DNA from 4 places in the Streptomyces sp. WAC 06738 genome. Region 1 is predicted to be linked to each of the others. Evidence: riboswitches for the same ligand, from Rfam matches in the RefSeq annotation. Region 1 holds a riboswitch; each other region holds the start of a gene.
The links. A riboswitch is a leader RNA that binds a small molecule or an ion and turns the genes downstream of it on or off. The one in region 1 is predicted to bind cyclic di-AMP.
Positions count from the first base shown of each region.

Region 2: another riboswitch for cyclic di-AMP. It lies ahead of DMB38_RS11595 (transglycosylase family protein); the one in region 1 lies ahead of DMB38_RS20950 (M23 family metallopeptidase).
Region 3: another riboswitch for cyclic di-AMP. It lies ahead of DMB38_RS26820 (transglycosylase SLT domain-containing protein); the one in region 1 lies ahead of DMB38_RS20950 (M23 family metallopeptidase).
Region 4: another riboswitch for cyclic di-AMP. It lies ahead of DMB38_RS37470 (transglycosylase family protein); the one in region 1 lies ahead of DMB38_RS20950 (M23 family metallopeptidase).

Region 1 is NZ_CP029618.1:4,750,917-4,755,588, reverse strand. Features, by position in the region: gene DMB38_RS20960 (endonuclease domain-containing protein) at 330-1,166, shown strand; gene DMB38_RS20955 (VOC family protein) at 1,220-1,585, shown strand; gene DMB38_RS20950 (M23 family metallopeptidase) at 1,789-2,910, opposite strand; cyclic di-AMP (ydaO/yuaA leader) riboswitch at 2,922-3,097, opposite strand; gene DMB38_RS20945 (PP2C family protein-serine/threonine phosphatase) at 3,321-4,637, opposite strand.
Region 2 is NZ_CP029618.1:2,772,442-2,777,113, forward strand. Features, by position in the region: gene DMB38_RS11590 (UDP-glucose/GDP-mannose dehydrogenase family protein) at 1-503, shown strand, start outside; gene DMB38_RS11595 (transglycosylase family protein) at 582-1,766, opposite strand; cyclic di-AMP (ydaO/yuaA leader) riboswitch at 1,770-1,964, opposite strand; gene DMB38_RS11600 (dipeptidase) at 2,205-3,413, opposite strand; gene purE (5-(carboxyamino)imidazole ribonucleotide mutase) at 3,503-4,018, opposite strand; gene DMB38_RS11610 (5-(carboxyamino)imidazole ribonucleotide synthase) at 4,026-4,672, opposite strand, start outside.
Region 3 is NZ_CP029618.1:6,073,166-6,077,837, reverse strand. Features, by position in the region: gene DMB38_RS26825 (L-serine ammonia-lyase) at 1-1,042, shown strand, start outside; cyclic di-AMP (ydaO/yuaA leader) riboswitch at 1,521-1,711, shown strand; gene DMB38_RS26820 (transglycosylase SLT domain-containing protein) at 1,715-2,467, shown strand; gene DMB38_RS26815 (alkaline phosphatase family protein) at 2,615-3,892, shown strand; gene DMB38_RS26810 (RNA ligase family protein) at 3,987-4,672, shown strand, end outside.
Region 4 is NZ_CP029618.1:2,822,784-2,827,455, forward strand. Features, by position in the region: gene DMB38_RS11825 (septum formation initiator family protein) at 1-190, opposite strand, end outside; gene eno (phosphopyruvate hydratase) at 301-1,584, opposite strand; gene DMB38_RS37470 (transglycosylase family protein) at 1,968-2,660, opposite strand; cyclic di-AMP (ydaO/yuaA leader) riboswitch at 2,737-2,948, opposite strand; gene DMB38_RS11840 (transglycosylase family protein) at 3,110-4,153, opposite strand; gene DMB38_RS11845 (cytochrome P450) at 4,252-4,672, opposite strand, start outside.

The DNA.
Region 1 (4,672 bases):
CAGGTATCACCGGCCGCCTTGAATGGGCCTCGATGGACGCCGTGTTCGGTGTTGTTCTCATGCGTGACAGCCCCAGATCCTGACGGCACTACCTTGTGATCTCAGCCCCGGATTGGCAGGCCCTCGAGCGGGAGTTATCCACAGGGGAAGCGGGGGGTGGGGATTTGGGGGAGGGTGGGGGCATGACGGGGGAACTTGGGTCGCTGGGGGCGTTGGCGGCTGGGAACGGTGGGGTGTTGGTGTGTGCCGAGGCTTTGGCGGCCGGGTGGTCGTCCGGGGTGTTGGTGCGGCGGTTGCGGAAAGAGGGGTGGCGGAAGGTTCGGGCCGGGGTGTGGGTGGAGCCGGGGCGGGTTCCTGACCTGCGGTTGCGGTTGCGGGTGGCGCAGGCCGGGCGGCCGGAGCTGGTCGTCAGTCACAGTGCCGCGGCTCATCTGCTCGGGGTCGAAGTCCTCGCCGTGCGGCCCGAGTTCACGCACGTGCGGGCGCGGGGGCGGGCGCCCGAGGGGTGCCTGCTGCATCGGACCGCCCTGAGTGACGACGAGATCGTCAGTGTCGCGGGGCTGCGTGTGACCGGCGCCGCGCGGACCCTCGTCGACCTGCTGCGTACAGCCGAGCGGGACGCCGCGCTCGTGGCCGTGGAGTCCGCCCTGACCCGGCGGCCGCTCGCGCCCGGCGGAGGGTGGCCGCGGCGGTGGCGGGAGCAGGTGACCGATCTGCATGCGGTCTCCGAGGCCCTTGCCGGTATCGGGCAGCGGCGGGGTGTGGTCCAGGCGCGGCAGCGGCTGGCGCTCGTCGATCCTCGCTCCGGGTCCCCCGCCGAGACCGTCGCGCGGCTGCGGATGTACGACGCCGGGCTGCGGCCGCTCAGCCAAGTGCCGTTCACCGCGCCCAACGGCCGGCGGATACGGGTGGACTTCTTCTTTCCGGCGGCGGGGCTCGTCGTCGAGATCGAGGGCTACGGCTTCCACGGCAGCCGGGCCGCCCATCTCGCCGACATCGAGCGCTTCAACGACCTGGGGCGCTGCCCCGAGGTCCGGCGCATGCTCCGGTTCACCGCGACCGACGCCTTCGAGCGGCCCCAGCGGATGCTCCACACCATCCGCGCCGCCCTGGGTGAGATCGCCGCCGGGGGATCCCGCCCTGCCGCTGCCACCGCGGCTGCCTGAATCGCCGCCGCTGGTCTCCCCGCGGTGTCCGCCGTGCGTGGCAGGCTGCCGCCATGGACGCCTACGTCAGGAACATCGTGCTCGACTGCGCCGACGCCCGTCAGCTCGCCGACTTCTACACGCAGTTGCTCGGCATGCGGGTCATCCGCGAGGACTGGATGGTGATCGCCAAGGACGAAGAGAGCTTTCCACGGCTGGCCTTCGAGGAAGTCGAAGGCTACCGGCCGCCGCTCTGGCCCGACCTCGACCGCACCTACCCGCAGCAGATGCACATCTGCTTCGGCGTCGACGACTCCACCGCCGCCGGTGAGCTGGCGCTGCGGCTCGGGGCCACGCGGCTCTCGGAGGCGGGGGGCAGTTGTCCGGTGTTCGCCGATCCCGCCGGGCATCCGTTCTGCCTCTGCGGGCCCGGGGAGTAGGTCCCGGGAAAGTGCCGACGGCCCTGGTGTCGGGGGGTCGGCCACCAGGGCCGCCGGCGGTCTCGGTGCGTGCTCGTACGCCACGGGGGAAGTTGCGTTCGGGCACGCCGGAGACGTGGGAGAGGGGTTATGGGGGCTAGCGGTCCGTGCGGCGGGTACCCGTCCCGGCCGTGGGGGCCGGGGCGCTGGGCCCGCCGGGTGGATCAGACCGGGGCGCCGTTGTTGCGCAGCCAGGCGAGGGGGTCCACTGCGTCCCCGCCGCCGGGTCGTACCTCAAGGTGCAGGTGCGGGCCGGTGACGTTGCCCGTGGCGCCCACGCGCCCGATGACGTCGGCGGTCGTCACCTCGCCGGAGGACTGGATGATGGAGGAGAGATGGCAGTACCAGACTTCGGTGCCGTCCTCGAGCGTGAGGACGATGCGGTAGCCATACGAGCCGGCCCAGCCGGCCTCGGTGATCGTGCCGCCGTGCACCGCCTTGACCGGGGTGCCGGTGGAGGCGGCGAAGTCCTGGCCCGTGTGGCCCGCGGCCCACATGTCGCCGGACTCGCCGAACGTCGAGGTGAGCGTGTAATTCGCGACCGGGGCGACGTAGCTGGCGGCGAGCTTGGCGAGGCGCTCCGCCTCCGCCTTGCGGCGGGCTTCCTCTTCCGCCTTGCGGCGGCGCTCCTCCTCCAGGCGGCGCTGGCGCTCCTCTTCCGCCGCCTTCGCCTCGGCGGCCTCCTCGGCCGCCTGCTTGGCGGCCTCGGCCTCGGCCGCCGCGCGGGCGGAGGCGTCGGCCTCCGCCTGCTGCTGCTCGGCCTGCTCCAGGATGCGGGCCCGCAGCGCCTCGCCGGAGTCGGCGGGCTGGTTCGCGGTGTCGGTGTCGCTGGCGTAGCTGACCTGGGTGAGCGGAGCCGTGGTGACGACCGAGTCGGAAGCGGGCTCCTCCTCGCTCGGCATCAGCTCGCCGACGCCCGGCAGGCTCTCCGCGTCCGGGAGTTGGGCGCTTATCCGGTTCGCCACGGTGTCGACCTGGTCGGGCATGGATATCGCGACCGGCGGCTTCTCCTGCGCCGTGGCCATGCTGCCCGCGCCGACGGCGGCGAAGACGCCCACGCCGAGTACGGCGCCGCTGCGCGCCATGCTGCCGCCGCGCTGCCGGGGAAGGCGCCGACGGCCGCGGGAGGGAAGGTCGTCCTCGGGGAGGACTTCGTCGACCGGCTCTTCGGCGGCGTAACCGGTGGGCGCATACCCCTCGGGGGCGTAGCCGCCGGGCGCATAGCCGTCGTAGCCGTAATCGTCATAGCCATGGCCGTAGCCAGGCCCAGACCTGTAGGACGCCACGAAGGCGTACTCCTTTCCTTCCTTCTCGCCTACCGGGTTAGCTGACGGGTTCGGAGCAGGAAGGTCTCCTACGGGCCGCCTCCTCGCGGAGGTTGGCCCGATTCACCCCAAGGTGGTGGTTCCCCGGTTCCCTAGGTGTTGCCGTTGCTGCAGTTGTGACTCGTGCGGGATTCGGCGACGGCGCACGGTGCCGCCTCTTGCGACGGCAGTGACGACCGCGCTGCGTTACCGCACGCTAGCGGACGACGGCGTTCGATTCCAAGTCGTTCCCGTTATTCAGTTGTGCTTTACCGCGGACGATCCGGGCATGCACCAGCGGAAACGGACAAGTTGACGCCCTGATTACGCGCAGTGAGGTCCGGTCGTTAGCTGATCGTGCATCAGTTGTTATGCGGAGGGGCGCTGTTCCACTACGGAGCGTGTGCGGCCGGGGGCGAGTCCGGCGGCTCCGCGAACGGGGTACGGGAGCGGGCGAGGGCGAAGAGCGCCATGTCGTCCGCGATCCTTCCGCCCGTATAACGGGTCACGTCGTCCAGGAGGGCGTCCAGGAGTTCGTGCGGCCCGTCGAACAGCCGGCCGTCCAGCCGGGTCAGCGGGTCGTAGAAGACGCCCGCCTTGTTCCGCGCCTCGGTCACGCCGTCCGTGAAGAGGACGAGCGCCGCGCCCGGCGGGAACGCCTCCTCCATCAGCTCGTCCGGCCACGTACCCAGGTCGCCCATGCCCAGCGGCAGCGCGTGCTCGCGCGGGTGCAGCGTGCGCGCCGCGCCGTCCGGCCCGAGCAGCAGCGGCGCCGGATGGCCGCGGTTGAGCAGCCGCAGCGCGCCGCCCTCGCGGTCGACCTCCGCCAGCACCGCGGTCGTGAACCCCTCCACCCGGTCGAGGCCGCTGCGCCCCGTCTCCTGGCGCTGCAGCGCGCGTTCCAGCCGCCGCGCGACTCCCGCGAGCCCCGCCTCCTCCTCGGCCGCCTCCCGGAAAGCGCCGATGACGACCGCCACGGACTCCACCGCCTCCAGCCCCTTGCCGCGTACGTCGCCGACGATGCAGCGCACGCCGTACGGGCCCTCCTGCACGGCGTAGAGGTCGCCGCCGATCCGGGCGTCGGCGTCCGCGGCCTGGTAGCGGGCGGCGACCCGCAGCGTGCCGAAGCCGTCCGGCGGGTTCGGCAGCACGGCGCGCTGCGCGGCGACGGCGACGTGGCGGGCGGAGGTCAGCCGGCGGTAGTTGCGCTGGATGAGGAGGTTGATGCCGATGGCCAGGGCGCCGAGCACGGCCTGCGACACCATCTGGGTGAGCGCGTCGGGCCTCGTGGCGGTGCCGTTGAGGATTTCGAGCGCGACGTCCACCACCAGGGCGGCGACGGCGACGGCGATGGTGCCGCGCAGGGTGAGCAGCGCGGCGGCGACCAGCGGGGTGGTCTCGAAGACCGGCGACGACCTCAGCCCCTCCGGCGTGAACCAGAAGAACACCGCCCCCACGACGATGAGCGCGGCCGGCAGCCACCGCAGCGCCCAGCGGACCCGCCGCTCACCGCCGGTGGCATCGGGGCGGCTGGACCGGACCATCAGGTCCAGCGCACCGTTCCCCACGCGGTAGGCCCGCCCGTTCTCGTACGGGGCGCGTCCCTCGCCGTACGAGCCGCGCTTCGCGCCGTGCGAGCCGCGGCCCTCGCGCGGGCCGCCCTCGTCCTGCCCCGCGCCCTGCGCGCCGTCCTCCCGCACCGGCTGCACCTGCCCTCTCCTGCGCGGCCCTTCCTGCGCTGTCC
Region 2 (4,672 bases), 2.0 Mb from region 1:
TGGCCCGCGCCGGTGAACTCGGCGTCGACCAGGCGCTCACGTTCCTCCGCGAGGTCGACTCGATCAACATGCGCCGCCGCGCCCACATGGTCGAACTCGCCCGCGAAGCCTGCGGCGGCACCTTCCTCGGCCGCCGCATCGCCGTCCTGGGCGCCGCGTTCAAGCCCGACTCCGACGACGTGCGCGACTCCCCCGCGCTCAACGTCGCCGGGCAGATCCACCTCCAGGGCGGCCAGGTCACCGTCTACGACCCGAAGGGCATGGACAACGCCCGCCGCGTCTTCCCCACCCTGCGCTACGCCGAGTCGGCAAAGGACGCGCTGCGCGGCGCCGACCTCGTGCTGCACCTCACCGAGTGGCCGGAGTTCCGCGCCCTCGACGCCGGGCAGCTCGCGCAGGTCGTCTCCCGGCCGCACCTGATCGACGGCCGGAACACGCTCGACCCGGTGCCGTGGCGCGCCGCGGGCTGGACCTTCCGCGCGATGGGCCGCCCGGCGGCGTAGCGCGGGCGGCTCCGGGCCGCAGGACACGGCGAACCCCCCGTTCCGCCGGAAACGGGGGGTTGCGCCTGCGGGGGACCCTCAGATGGAGACGCCGTTGTCGCGCAGGTACGCGACCGGGTCGACGTCGGAACCGTAGTCCGGGCTGGTGCGCACCTCGAAGTGCAGGTGCGGCCCGGTGGAGTTGCCGGTGGAGCCGGAGAGACCGATCTGGTCGCCGGCGCCCACGCTCTGGCCCACGCTCACCGAGGTGGACGACAGGTGGGCGTACTGGCTGTAGTGGCCGTCGTCGTGCTTGATCACGACGGCGATGCCGTACGCGCCGCCGTCTGCGCCGTTGCCGGCCTTGACGACGGTGCCGGAGGTGACGGCCTTGACCGGGGTGCCGGTGCCGGCGGAGAAGTCGACACCGGTGTGGTAACCGCTGGACCAGGAACCGCCCGCGGCCCGGTAGGCGGTGGAGAGACCGGCGTCGATCGGGGCGGAGAACCCGCCCGCGGGAGCGGCCTCGGCGGACTGCTCCTCCTGCTGCTCCTCGGCCGCCGGCTTCTCCTCCTGCGCGGAGGACGGCTGGGCCGACGTGGTCTCCGGCTCCTCGAGGGTGACCTCTTCGCCGCCGTCGAACTCGTACTCCTGACCGGGGAAGATCAGGTCCGGGTCGTCGCCGATGACGTCCTTGTTGCCCTCGTAGATCGTCTGCCAGCCGCCCTCGATGCCGTGCTTGCGCGCGATGTCCCACAGGGTGTCACCGGAGACGACGGTGTAGTTGCCGGCCTTCTTGAACTTCTTCTCCGGCGCCTTCTCCTGCTTCGGGGCCTCGTCCTTGGCGGGCTGCGCCTCGGGCTCGCTCTCCTCGCCGCCGCCGGTGGAGAGGTCCGGGGCGGGGCCGCCCTGGGTGAGCCCGGCCTGCACCGAGCAGACCGGCCAGGCGCCGGGGCCCTGCGAGGCGAGGACCTTCTCGGCGATCTCGATCTGCTGCTCCTTGGTGGCCTGGTCGGCGCGCGGCGCGTACTGGGTGCCGCCGTAGCCCTCCCAGGTGCTCTGCACGAACTGCAGGCCGCCGTAGAAGCCGTTGCCGGTGCTGATGCTCCAGTCGCCGCCGCTCTCGCACTGGGCCACGCGGTCCCAGGTGTCGACGGAGGCGGCCTGGGCGTGGCCGCCGGCGATGAGCGGGATGGCGACGCCGGCGCTGCCGGCGGTGACGATGAGGGCCCTGCTGCCCCGGGCTATCCGGCCCAGGCGACGGTGACGTCCGCGTGCGGACATGGACATGCTCCTCTCCGACGCCTGCGAGGTGAGCTGTCGGGTTCGAGCTGGAGATGCCCGGCCATGCGGAGCATGGCTTCACCCCAAGCCGTCCCGCGCTTGCGCGCGCGGTGCGGCACTTACCTGGGTCCCCCGCTCCTGCCGTGAAAGCTGAAGTGCCTGCCCGTCGCCGCCGACAGGATTCGGCGTTACGGCGACGAGGTACCCGCATCGGTGGCGCGAGCACGCCGAGCACCGTAATCACACAGCCGAAAACAGAACAAGCTGTGAAACGTCATCAAGGCCGTTCCCCACATCACATCGGAATCAGCCCGACAATCGCCCCATCCCGTGGCGCTCCCCAATCTCCCCTCTCCGGTAGAGACTTGTCGATAAATGAGGAGCCGGGCGCGGTGCCGCACGAGATGAGAATTCTGTGAGTGACTTATGTCACTCTGCTCACCCCTGGACCTTCGCGGGGCCGTCGAGCTGTTCGATGGTGGCGATCGACGGGCCGCGCCGGGCGGCCACTTCGCGCGCCGCCGCCTCGGCGTCGCGCAACACCCGTAGCGCGTTGGCCCACAGGAGCCTGGCCAGGTCTTCTTCCGACCAACGGCGGTGCAGCAGCTCGGCGACGAGATGCGGATAACCGGCCACGTCCGCGAGATCCTCCGGCGTGAACGGCGTGCCGTCGAAGTCGCCGCCGATACCGATATGGTCGATTCCCGCCACTTCGCGCATATGATCCAGATGATCCGCCACGGTCGCGGCCGTCGCCTGCGGCCGCGGGTGCGCCTCCTCGAACGCACGCCGTACGCGGACCGCTTCGTCGTCCGCGCCGAACGGGTCGAGGCCCCGGGCGGTCATGTGCTCGTCCACCTCCGCAGTCCACGCCACGGCGGCGGGCAGGACGAACTTCGGCACGAACGTGGCCATCGCCACACCGCCGTTGGCGGGGAGCATTTCCAGCACATCATCCGGAATGTTGCGCGGGTGGTCACACAGGGCCCGAGCGGATGAATGGGAGAAAACGACCGGCGCCTCGGTGACGCGCAGCGCGTGGCGCATGGTCGAGGGCGCCACGTGGGAGAGGTCGACGAGCATGCCGACCCGGTTCATCTCGCGCACCACCTCCTCGCCGAAGGCGGTGAGCCCGCCGTGCCGCGGCTCGTCGGTGGCGGAGTCGGCCCAATCGGTGTTGTCGTTGTGCGTGAGCGTCATGTAGCGCACGCCGAGCCGGCGGAAGGCGCGGAGGGTGGCGAGCGAGTTGGCGATGGAGTGCCCGCCCTCGGCCCCCATCAGCGAGGCGATCCGCCCGTCGGCCCGCGCCGCCTCCACCTCGTCGGCGGTCACGGCGAGCCGCAGCTCCCCGGGATAGCGGTCGGCGAGCCGCCGCACCACGTCGATCTGCTCCAGACACGCGCTCACGGCGGCGTCCCCGGCCAGGTCGGCGCTCACGTACACGGACCAGAACTGCGCCCCCACCCCGCCGGCCCGCAGCCGCGGGAGGTCGGTGTGCAGCCGCGCGCGCTGGTCGACGGCGATGTCACGCCGGTCGATGTCGTACGTCACCTGCTCGCGCAGGGCCCAGGGAAGGTCGTTGTGCCCGTCGACGACGGGGTGCGCCCGCAGCACCTCGCGCGCACGCGCGAGCAGTTCGCCGTTCATAAGGTCGTCCTCCCTGCGCGGATAGCGTGGGACACACGCTATCCGCGCAGGCTGACAGCCGGACGACCGGGCCCGGATCGGACGGTGTGTCAGTCCGCGCGGGTGGTCTTGCGGCGGAGGCGGGCGCCCTTGTCGCGGGCCTGGTGGTTCAGGTCCTCCTGGAACGCCGTCATCCGGGCGCGGAGGTCCTCGTCGTGGGCGGCCAGGATGCGGGCGGCCAGGAGGCCCGCGTTGCGGGCGCCGGCCACGGAGACCGCGGCGACCGGGACGCCGGCGGGCATCTGGACGATGGAGAGCAGGGAGTCCATGCCGTCGAGGTACTTCAGCGGGACCGGGACGCCGATGACCGGGAGGGGGGTCACGGAGGCGAGCATGCCCGGGAGGTGGGCGGCGCCGCCGGCGCCGGCGATGAGGGTGCGCAGGCCGCGCGACGCGGCCTCCTCGCCGTAGGCGATCATCTCGCGCGGCATCCGGTGCGCGGAGACGACGTCGACCTCGTACGGGACCTCGAACTCGTCGAGGGCCTGCGCCGCCGCCTCCATGACCGGCCAGTCGGAGTCGGAGCCCATGACGATGCCGACCAGCGGGCCGTTCTCCGCGCTCATACGGTGCTCATTCCGTGATCGTCCCCCGCAGGTAGTCGGCGGCGTGGCGGGCGCGGGCGCGCACATCGGCCAGGTCGTCGCCGTAGGTGTTGACGTGGCCGACCTTGCGGCCGGGCTTCACGTCCTTGCCGTACATGTGGATCTTCAGCCCCGGGTCCCGGGCCATGCAGTGCAGGTACGCCGGGTACATGTCGGGGTAGTCGCCGCCGAGGACGTTCGCCATCACCGTCCAGGGCGCGCGCGGGCGCGGGTCGCCCAGCGGCAGGTCGAGCACGGCGCGCACGTGGTTGGCGAACTGCGAGGTGACGGCGCCGTCCTGGGTCCAGTGGCCGGAGTTGTGCGGGCGCATGGCCAGCTCGTTGACGAGGATCCGGGGCTCGCCGTCCGGCCCCTCCGCCTCGAAGAGCTCCACCGCCAGGTGGCCCACCACGTCCAGCTCCATCGCGATGCGGAGCGCGAGCTGCTGCGTACGCACCGCGTCCTCCGGCGCCAGCCCGGGAGCCGGGGCGAGGACCGTGTCGCAGACCCCGTCGACCTGGATCGACTCCACCACCGGGTACGCAACCGCCTGGCCGCTCGGCGAGCGGACGACGTTCGCGGCCAGCTCGCGGCGGAAGCCGACCAGCTCCTCGGCCAGCACCGGCACCCCCGCGC
Region 3 (4,672 bases), 1.3 Mb from region 1:
CCTGCACCGGCGCCGCTCGCTGCCGTACCACGCGAACGGCATGACGCTGGCCGCGTACGACGCGGACGGCGGGACGCTGCTGGAGAAGACGTACTACTCGGTGGGCGGCGGCTTCGTCGTCGACGAGGAGGCGGTCGGCGAGGACCGGATCAAGCTCGACGACACCGTGCTGAAGCACCCGTTCCGTACCGCGGACGAGATGCTGCGCCGCACCCGCGAGACCGGCCTGTCGCTCTCCTCGCTGATGCTGGAGAACGAGCGCGCCTGGCGCACCGAGGCGGAGATCCGCGCCGGGCTGCTGGAGATCTGGCGGGTCATGCGCGAGTGCGTCGCCCGCGGGACCGGCCGGGAGGGCATCCTCCCCGGCGGCCTGAAGGTCCGCCGCCGCGCCGCCGGCGAGGCCCGCCAGCTCCGCGCGGCGGGCGACCCGGCGGCGCACGCGATGGAGTGGGTCACCCTCTACGCGATGGCGGTCAACGAGGAGAACGCCGCCGGCGGCCGCGTCGTCACCGCCCCCACCAACGGCGCGGCGGGCATCATCCCCGCGGTCCTCCACTACGCGACGGAGTTCGTACCGGGCGGGGACAGCCGCGCCGGGGAGGAAGACACCGCGGTCCGCTTCCTCCTCGCGGCCGGCGCGATCGGCATGCTCTTCAAGGAGAACGCCTCCATCTCCGGCGCCGAGGTCGGCTGCCAGGGAGAGGTGGGCTCCGCCTGCTCCATGGCCGCGGGCGGCCTCGCCGAGATCCTCGGCGGCACCCCGGAACAGGTGGAGAACGCCGCCGAGATCGGCATCGAGCACAACCTGGGCCTGACCTGCGACCCGATCGGCGGCCTGGTCCAGATCCCGTGCATCGAACGCAACGGCATGGCGGCGGTCAAGGCCATCACGGCGGCCCGCATGGCACTGCGCGGCGACGGCCGGCACTTCGTCTCCCTCGACAAGGCCATCAAGACGATGAAGGAGACGGGTGCGGACATGAAGGTCAAGTACAAGGAAACCGCCCGCGGCGGCCTCGCGGTCAACGTGGTGGAGTGCTGAGGGAGTTGGCGAGAGCCTTTCCGGCCGCAGCCGCCAACTTCCCCTCCTCCGCCCGCAATCCGGCGGCGATCCGGAAGGCGTCCTTTTCCCTTGGCCAGTTGACGCCCCTTCGCCCTCATGGGCGAACGGGTTCCCCGCGATGAATTCGTGAATTCCCCTCGCGCATACGCGCCGCCGGACGGTCAAGAACAAACGGACTTGTCGGACATTCCCCGACGAGGCGATACGTACCATTTGAAGGATTCGCCCCCGATCGCCCCGCGCCTCTGACCGATTGGCCCCCTCCGTCCGGTGACGCGAATCACGTTCGGCCGCGGGCACCGGCGGGGGGAATTCACAGTTTCCGTGTTCCGAAAGCGAGTTGCGGACTTCTCCGCTTTCCGCGGCGGCGCCCATCCGGCCTCCGAGCCGGTCCCGTATTGGCCGGACGAGTTCCGCAGCTTGTCCGGACCGGAAAGACATGCTTAAGTCTCCGCCAGCCGGGTGGACGCCGAATCCTGCCGCCATCCGGAAACCGTTCCCTAATGACACACGGCAGGAGCGGGGGACCCATAGGTAAGTCGCCGGTCCGGATTCCGGAACGGCTTGGGGTGAAGTCGCACCGCGGTGCGGCCGGGCATCTCCAGCCCGAACCCGACAGCTCACCTCGCAGGCGCAGGAGGAGAAAGACCCATGCCCGCAAGAGGTAAGCACCGCCGTCCCAAGCTGCGTCTGATCGGCCGCGGCATCACCTTCGCCGGCGTCAGCGGCGTCGCGATCGCCGCCCCGCTGATCGGCGCGTCCTCGGCATCCGCCGCCGGCTCCGTCCCCGCGTCCGCCCCCCAGACCGGCGTACGCGCCGAGGCCCCCGCCGCGGCGACCGCCGGCGCGGCAGCGGCCACCTATGCCGTGGTCGCCGGAGATTCCCTGTCGAAGATCGCCGACAAGGAAGGCGTACGCGGCGGCTGGAAGAAGCTGTACAAGGACAACCGCGAGGCCGTCGGCGACAACCCGCACTTCATCCTCCCCGGCCTTGAACTCTCGCTCGGCGCCAAGGCCGACACGAGCGAGCCGAAGGAATCCGAGTCCGGCCTGAAGACCACGAGCGCGTCCGTCACGAGCTACCCGGACAACCTCGACGGCTGGATCCGGGAGTCGCTCGACATCATGGCCGAGCACGGCATCCCGGGGACCTACGACGGCATTTACCGCAACATCATGCGGGAGTCCGCGGGCGACCCGCAGGCCATCAACAACTGGGATATCAACGCCATCAACGGCACGCCCTCCAAGGGCCTGCTCCAGGTCATCGCTCCCACCTTCGAGGCCTACCACGTACCCGGCACCTCGACCGACAGCTTCGACCCGGTCGCCAACATCACCGCCGCGTGCAACTACGCGGCCGACCGGTACGGCTCGATCGACAACGTCTACGGTCCGTACTGACCCGCCGGAGAGCGCCGGTGTCCCCACCGGCGCTCTCCGCTCCGGCGGTGAAGACCGCGGTGCGTCCGGAGGGCACGGACGCGGGAATTCGCGGCCCGTTCACCCCGTGCTCGCCGGCCGGGAGCGTTTCGCTTCTACGGTCGCGCCATGTCCGCCACCTCTCTGTCCCGACGCGGTGTCCTCGCCGGCGCCGTGGCCGGCGCCCTCGCGTCACCGCTCGCCACCGTGCCCGCGCACGCCGCCCGCACGCGCAGCCTGCTGATCTTCGTCGCCCTCGACGGCTTCGGCATCGACTACCTCGACGGCCGTGCGCCGATGCCCCACCTGACGTCGCTGGTACGGGCCGGCTCGCTGACCACCAGCACCGGCGTGATGGCCAGCATCACCAACCAGTCGTGGACGGCCGTCTCCTGCGGCGCCCACCCGGACCGCACCCGCAACGCCGCCTACTACTACGACGAGGCGGCCGGCATCGCCCGCGGCCAGAGCCGCGACAGCGCGGTCGAGGGCCTCGCCCAGGCGTGGCGGCCGCAGGGCATCCGGATCGGGTCCGCGCAGTGGTTCATCCTCCAGGACAAGGGCACCTCGTACGGCGATCCCGACGGCCTCTACACCCAGCCCGGCGGGCGCATCGGCGCGCGCGTCGACGACGCGATCGCGATGCTCACCGGGCGGCCCGTCGACAGCGGCGGCACGGCGGTGACCCTCACCCGGCGACCGGACTTCCTCGCGGTCTACTCCAGCGACCTCGACGGCGACGGGCACGCGTTCGGGCCCGACGACCCCCGGATGCTCGACACCCTGCGCGAGACCGACGCCGGGATCGGGCGGCTGATCCGGACGGTGAAGGACCTCGGCCTCTACGGCCGGACGACCTGGGTGGTCACCGGCGACCACGGCATGACGGGCTGGAAGACGCCGATGGCGGCGCAGGCGGTCGCCGCCCTCGCCACCGCGGGCTTCACGCCCGAGGTGATCGTCTCCGGCGGCCGGCCGGCGCCGGAGACCGATGCCGTCCTGGTCTCCGGCGGCAGCATCGCCTCCGTGCACCTCCTCGGCGCGGGGACCGCCGCGATCGAGCGTGCCCGCGCGGCGCTCGCGGACACCGAAGGCGTCGCGGCGGTGTTCACCAAGGCGGACCAGGCGGCGCTGCGGATGGCACCGCAGTACGGCGAGCTGGTGCTCGAACTGGCGGCGCCGTACGCGCTCTCCTTCACCCCGCCGGCCGAGGGCTTCGACGGCCGCCACGGAAGCCGCGCGGAGACCGCGGTCCCGCTCATCCTGGCCGGCCACCGGATCCGGCGCGGCCGCGCGCCGCGCGACCCGCGCCACGTCGACCTCGCGGCGACCATGTCGGCGATCCTCGGGGTCGCCCCGCCCGCGCAGTCGGAGGGCCGGGTGCTGCGGGAGTCCCTGCTGCCCTGACCCGGGCCCCCCGGACCGCCGGGTTATTCGCTGGAGCGGCGCCGCCGGGCGCTTCTAGAGTGGCCGGACCCGACCGCGTCACGGAGCCGGACCCATGCGTGTGCACTATCCCCGTACGCCGCATCTTCCCTGGTCGCCGGGGGCGGCCTCGGACGACGTCCGCGCCGGTGACCTGGCCGGGCTGCGGGGGCGCGAGGTCGTGGTCACCGAGAAGCTCGACGGGGAGAACACCACCCTCTACGCCGACGGGCTGCACGCCCGGTCGCCGGACTCGGCGCACCACCCGTCGCGGGCGTGGGTGAAGGGGCTCCAGGGGCGCATCGGCGGGGAGATACCGCCAGGTTGGCGGGTGTGCGGAGAGAACGTCTTCGCGCGGCACTCGCTCGCGTACGAGGACCTGGAGAGCTGGTTCTACGGGTTCTCGGTCTGGGACGGCGACCGGTGCCTGGACTGGGACCGGACGGTCCGGTTCTTGCGGCGGCTGGGCGTGCCGGTGCCGCCGGTGCTGTGGCGCGGGGTGTTCGACGAGCGGGCGCTGCGGGCGCTGCGGCTGGACATCGCGCGCCAGGAGGGGTACGTCGTGCGGGCCGTCGAGGGGTTCGGGCTCGGGGAGTTCGGGCAGCGGGTCGCCAAGTGGGTGCGCCGGGGGCACGTCCAGACCGGCACCCACTGGATGCACGCCGCCGTCGTGGCGAACGGGCTGGGGCCGAAGGCCGCGCTGTGGGCGGTGCGCTCGGGCGGGACCGCCGGTGCCGCGGCGCTGTCGGCGGCGGTGGGCGT
Region 4 (4,672 bases), 1.9 Mb from region 1:
TGTACTGGCGCAGCGGGTACGCGAGCGCCACCACCAGCGAGCAGACGACGAGCGCGAGCACGGCGGCCCGCCCCGTCAGCCGGCTGCGCCGCGGCGGGCGCGCACGGTAGACGCGCTCCGAGACCCGGCTGACGGCCTGCTCGCCGAGCAGCTTGAGCCGGGTGGTGGTGGAGAAGCGCTCCCTGGCCATGTGCGTCGCGTCCTCCCCGGGCGGCAAGCGGTGGTCGGCCCCGGTCGCACCTTACGCGGTGCGGCCGGGGCCGGGGGCGTCCGACGCCGATGTCGTACGGGTCGGCCCGTTCAGCCGTTCTTGTAGCGCGGGAAGGCGCTGCGGCCCGCGTACTCGGCGGCGTCGTCGAGGATCTCCTCGATGCGCAGGAGCTGGTTGTACTTGGCGACCCGCTCGGAGCGGGCGGGGGCGCCGGTCTTGATCTGGCCGCAGTTCGTGGCGACGGCCAGGTCGGCGATGGTGACGTCCTCGGTCTCGCCGGAGCGGTGGGACATCATGCACTTGAAGCCGTTGCGCTGGGCCAGCTCGACGGCGTCCAGGGTCTCGGTGAGCGAGCCGATCTGGTTCACCTTGACCAGCAGCGCGTTGGCCGAGCCCTCGTCGATGCCGCGCTGGAGCCGCTCGGGGTTGGTGACGAAGAGGTCGTCGCCGACGATCTGCACCTTGTCGCCGAGGCGCTCGGTCAGTACGTGCCAGCCGGCCCAGTCGTCCTCGAAGAGCGGGTCCTCGATGGACACCAGCGGGTAGTCCGCGACGAGCTGCTCGTAGTACTCCGTCATCTCGGCGGCGGAGCGGCCCTTGCCCTCGAAGACGTACACGCCGTCCTTGTAGAACTCGGAGGCGGCGACGTCGAGCGCGAGGGCGACGTCCTGGCCCGCGGTGTAGCCGGCCTTCTGGATCGCCTCGATGATGAGGTCCAGCGCGTCCCGGTTGGAGTCGAGGTTCGGCGCGAAGCCGCCCTCGTCGCCGAGTCCCGTGGACAGGCCGCGCTCCTTGAGGACGGCCTTGAGCTGGTGGTAGATCTCCGCGCCGCAGCGGACGGCCTCGGAGAACGACTCGGCGCCGATCGGCGCGATCATGAACTCCTGGATGTCCACGTTGGAGTCGGCGTGGCTGCCGCCGTTGAGGATGTTCATCATCGGCACCGGCAGCACGTGCGCGTTGGGACCGCCGAGGTAGCGGAAGAGCGGCAGGTCGGACGCCTCGGAGGCGGCGTGCGCGACGGCGAGGGAGACGCCGAGGATGGCGTTGGCGCCGAGGGAGGACTTGTCGGGGGTGGCGTCGAGGTCGAACATCGCCTGGTCGATGAGGCGCTGCTCGGTGGCGTCGTAGCCGACGAGCTCGGGGCCGATCTGCTCGATGACGGCGAGCACGGCCTTCTCGACACCCTTCCCGCCGTAACGGGCCTTGTCCCCGTCGCGCAGCTCCAGGGCCTCGAAGGCGCCGGTGGAGGCGCCGGACGGAACGGCAGCACGGCCGGTGCTGCCGTCGTCGAGGCCGACCTCGACCTCGACCGTGGGGTTGCCGCGGGAGTCGAGAATCTCTCGGGCTACGACGACGTCGATGGACGGCACGGTGTCTCCTTCGGAGGGATTCGCTACGGGTTCCGCCCTGAGCCTAGCCGCCCCGGGTGACGGCCCCGGCGCGCACCCGGCCGCATTCCGCGGTACGAGACGGTTCGGGCCGCGGCTCGGGGGACGGGCCACCGGCGGCGGCGCGCAACGGGAGCCGCGGAGGCGGGGCCCGCGGAGGCGGGGCCCGCGGGGGCGGGTGGCGTACGGCGTGGTCGTCCCGGCCCGCGCACCGGACGGGCCGGGACGGCCGCGCCGTACCGCGGCGGCGTGCCGGGCAGCGGGCGGCGCCAGAGGGGCACCAGGGGGCGGCAGGCGGCGGCGGTGCACACGGCGCGGGCGGGCCGGCCGGCTCGTGGTCCGGTGCGGCCCGCCCGCGCGCGGGGCTAGTTCACCTTCAGCTTCTGTCCCGGCCGGATCAGGTCCGGGTTCTCGCCGACGACCGGCTTGTTGTCCTCGTACAACTGCTGCCAGCTCTCCGCGCCGTGCCGCTGGGCGATGTCGTCGAGGGTGTCGCCCTCGCGGACCTCGTAGTAGAAGCCGCGGAAGACCGTGCGGGACTCCGGCTGCGTCTGCTCGGCGGCGCCGCTTGCCTCGGTGCCCTCCGGGGCCTCCTGCGGCGCCTGCTCCTGCGCCGCCGGGGCCGGCAGCGTCTGGGCCTCCTGCGGCTCCTGCGGCGGCTGCGGCTGTTCCTGCGGCTGCTGCGGGGCCTCCTGTGGCGCCGGTGGGACGGTCGGCCCGGCGGCCGGACCGCTCGCCGCCAGACCCGCGCGCGGGCCGCACTTGGGCCACGCGCCCGGTCCCTGCATGGAAAGCAGCCGCTCCGCGACGGCGATCTGCTGCTCCTTCGACGCCAGGTCGGCGCGCGGGGCGAAGCTGCGGCCGCCGGCGGCCTCCCAGCTCGACTGGGAGAACTGGACGCCGCCGAAATAGCCGTTCCCCGTATTCGTCGCCCAATTTCCGCTGGACTCGCAGGCGGCCACCCGTTCCCATGTATCGATGGGGGCCGCGGACGCGTGCTGGGCGCCGAGCACCGGCAGCCCGATCGCGGTTCCGGTGGCGCCCATGAGAACGACCACGCGGGAGTGTGTGCCAAGGCGTGCCTGTGCGGTGGGGCGGCGGTGCTTACCCATTCCGGCAGGAAGAAGCATGGTGCTCTTTTCTCACCGACGCCTGCGAGGTGAGCTGTCGGGTGCGGGCTGTGAGTGCCCGGCCGTACGTCATACGTGCGGCTTGACCCCAAGCCGTCCGGTCCGCCTTCTCGTTGGACCGGAGCGGCGCTTACCGTGGGTCCCCCGCTCCTGTCAGCGGTGCTTCATGCACAGGTGGCCCGGGTGAACGCCGACAGGATTCGGCGTGAGGCGATCACCGGGGCTCGCGTTGGCGAGCGATGTGACGGTAAGCACATAGGCGTGTGCGATTCAAAGACCTCGGAAAATGCCACGCCCGGTTTTACGTCCGTCAGGTAGCCCGGTCAGCCGATTACGTCAAATATGACTAATCCGCGCCGACTTCACCCGCCGACTGTTCAGTTCCCGCTCAATTCGAGTTCCTGACCAGGCTTGATGGTGTCGGGGTCCTCACCGAGGGAGTTCTTGTTCCCGTCGTACAACTCGGACCATCCGCCCGACAGGGAATGCTCGCTGGCAATATCCGAGAGGGTGTCACCCGGTCGGACGGTATAACTGCCGCCGCCCGCCGCGGCGTCGCGTCCCGAGGCGTCGCTCTTGCGGTCCCCGCCGCGCTCGTCCGCGTCACCGGGGATCTCGGCGATCCACTCGCGGCCGGGCTCCGGCGGCTCGGTCTCGTCGGGCGACTGGGAGGCGCCGGGGGTCTCGACGGCCTCGCGCGGGGCCTCGGGGGAGCCGGGCGAGGACGGGGCCGGGGTCGCGGAGGCGTCCGGGGCGCGGTGCCGGCCGGAGCCCTCGCCGGAGGCGGTGTCGTCGTCCCGGCCGGTCCGTTCGCCGGAGCCGCCGTCGCGCTCGCCCGGGTCCTGGCCGCCGCGGTGCTTGCCGCCGCCCTCACCGGCCTGCCGGGAGTCGTCGCCGTCCTTGCGGTCGCGCTCGTCCTCGCTGTCGGTACGCCCGTCCTCGTCCTGGCCACGGGAGTCGTCGTCCGGGCTCGGGGCGAGGGTGGGCGGCGCCGTCGGCAGCAGCGGCAGCTCGGCGCCGGGGTCGACCTCCGGCACCCCGACGTCGCCGTCCAGCCCGGCGTCCTCGGCGCACTCCGGCCACGCCTTGTCGGCGCCCATGCCGGCGAGGATGCGCTCGGCGACAGTGATCTGCTGCGCACGGCTGGCGTAGTCGGGCTGCGAGGCGAACTCCTCGCCGCCGTACTCCTGCCACATGTCCATCGTCAACTGCAGGCCGCCGTAGTACCCGTTGCCCTCGTCGGCGCTCCAGAGCCCGCCGCTCTCGCACTCGGCGACCCGGTCCCACGTGCCGGCGTCGGCGGCGCTCGCGCCGCTCGCGCCCAGCAGCGGCAGGGCGAGACCAGCCCCGGTCGCACCGGCCGCGACGACGAACGCGGGGGCCTGGCGGGGACGTCGGTGGCGTCCGTTACCCGAGCGCATGCGAGTGCCTTTCGTTCCCTGTGTGTTCGAGCCAGTGGCCGAACTTAATACCGAACCACCGCCGATCACAAGTTGATCGCCTGATAGTCACGCGCAGATCACAACGAACGCCCGAAGTGCACCGGAAGCGTCCGCAGGCCCCGCATGATGAGCCCGCCGCGCCACCGCAATTCGGACGTCTCGCCCGCCAGCCGCAGGTCGGGAAGGCGGCGCAGCAAGGTACCCAGGGCGGTCTGCGCCTCCAGCCTCGCGAGGGGGGCGCCGAGGCAGTAGTGGATGCCGTGGCCGTAGCCCAGGTGCTGATTGTCACGCCGGGACAGGTCCAGGGTGTCGGGGTCCGCGAAGCGCGCGGGGTCGCGGTCGGCGGCGGCCAGCACGACGAGCACGGGGTCGCCCACGGCGACGCGCTGCCCGCCGATCTCCAGCGGCTCGGTGGCGAACCGCCACGTCGCCAGCTCCACCGGGCCGTCGTAGCGCAGCAGTTCCTCCACCGCGGAGGGCAGCAGCCCGGGATCCGCG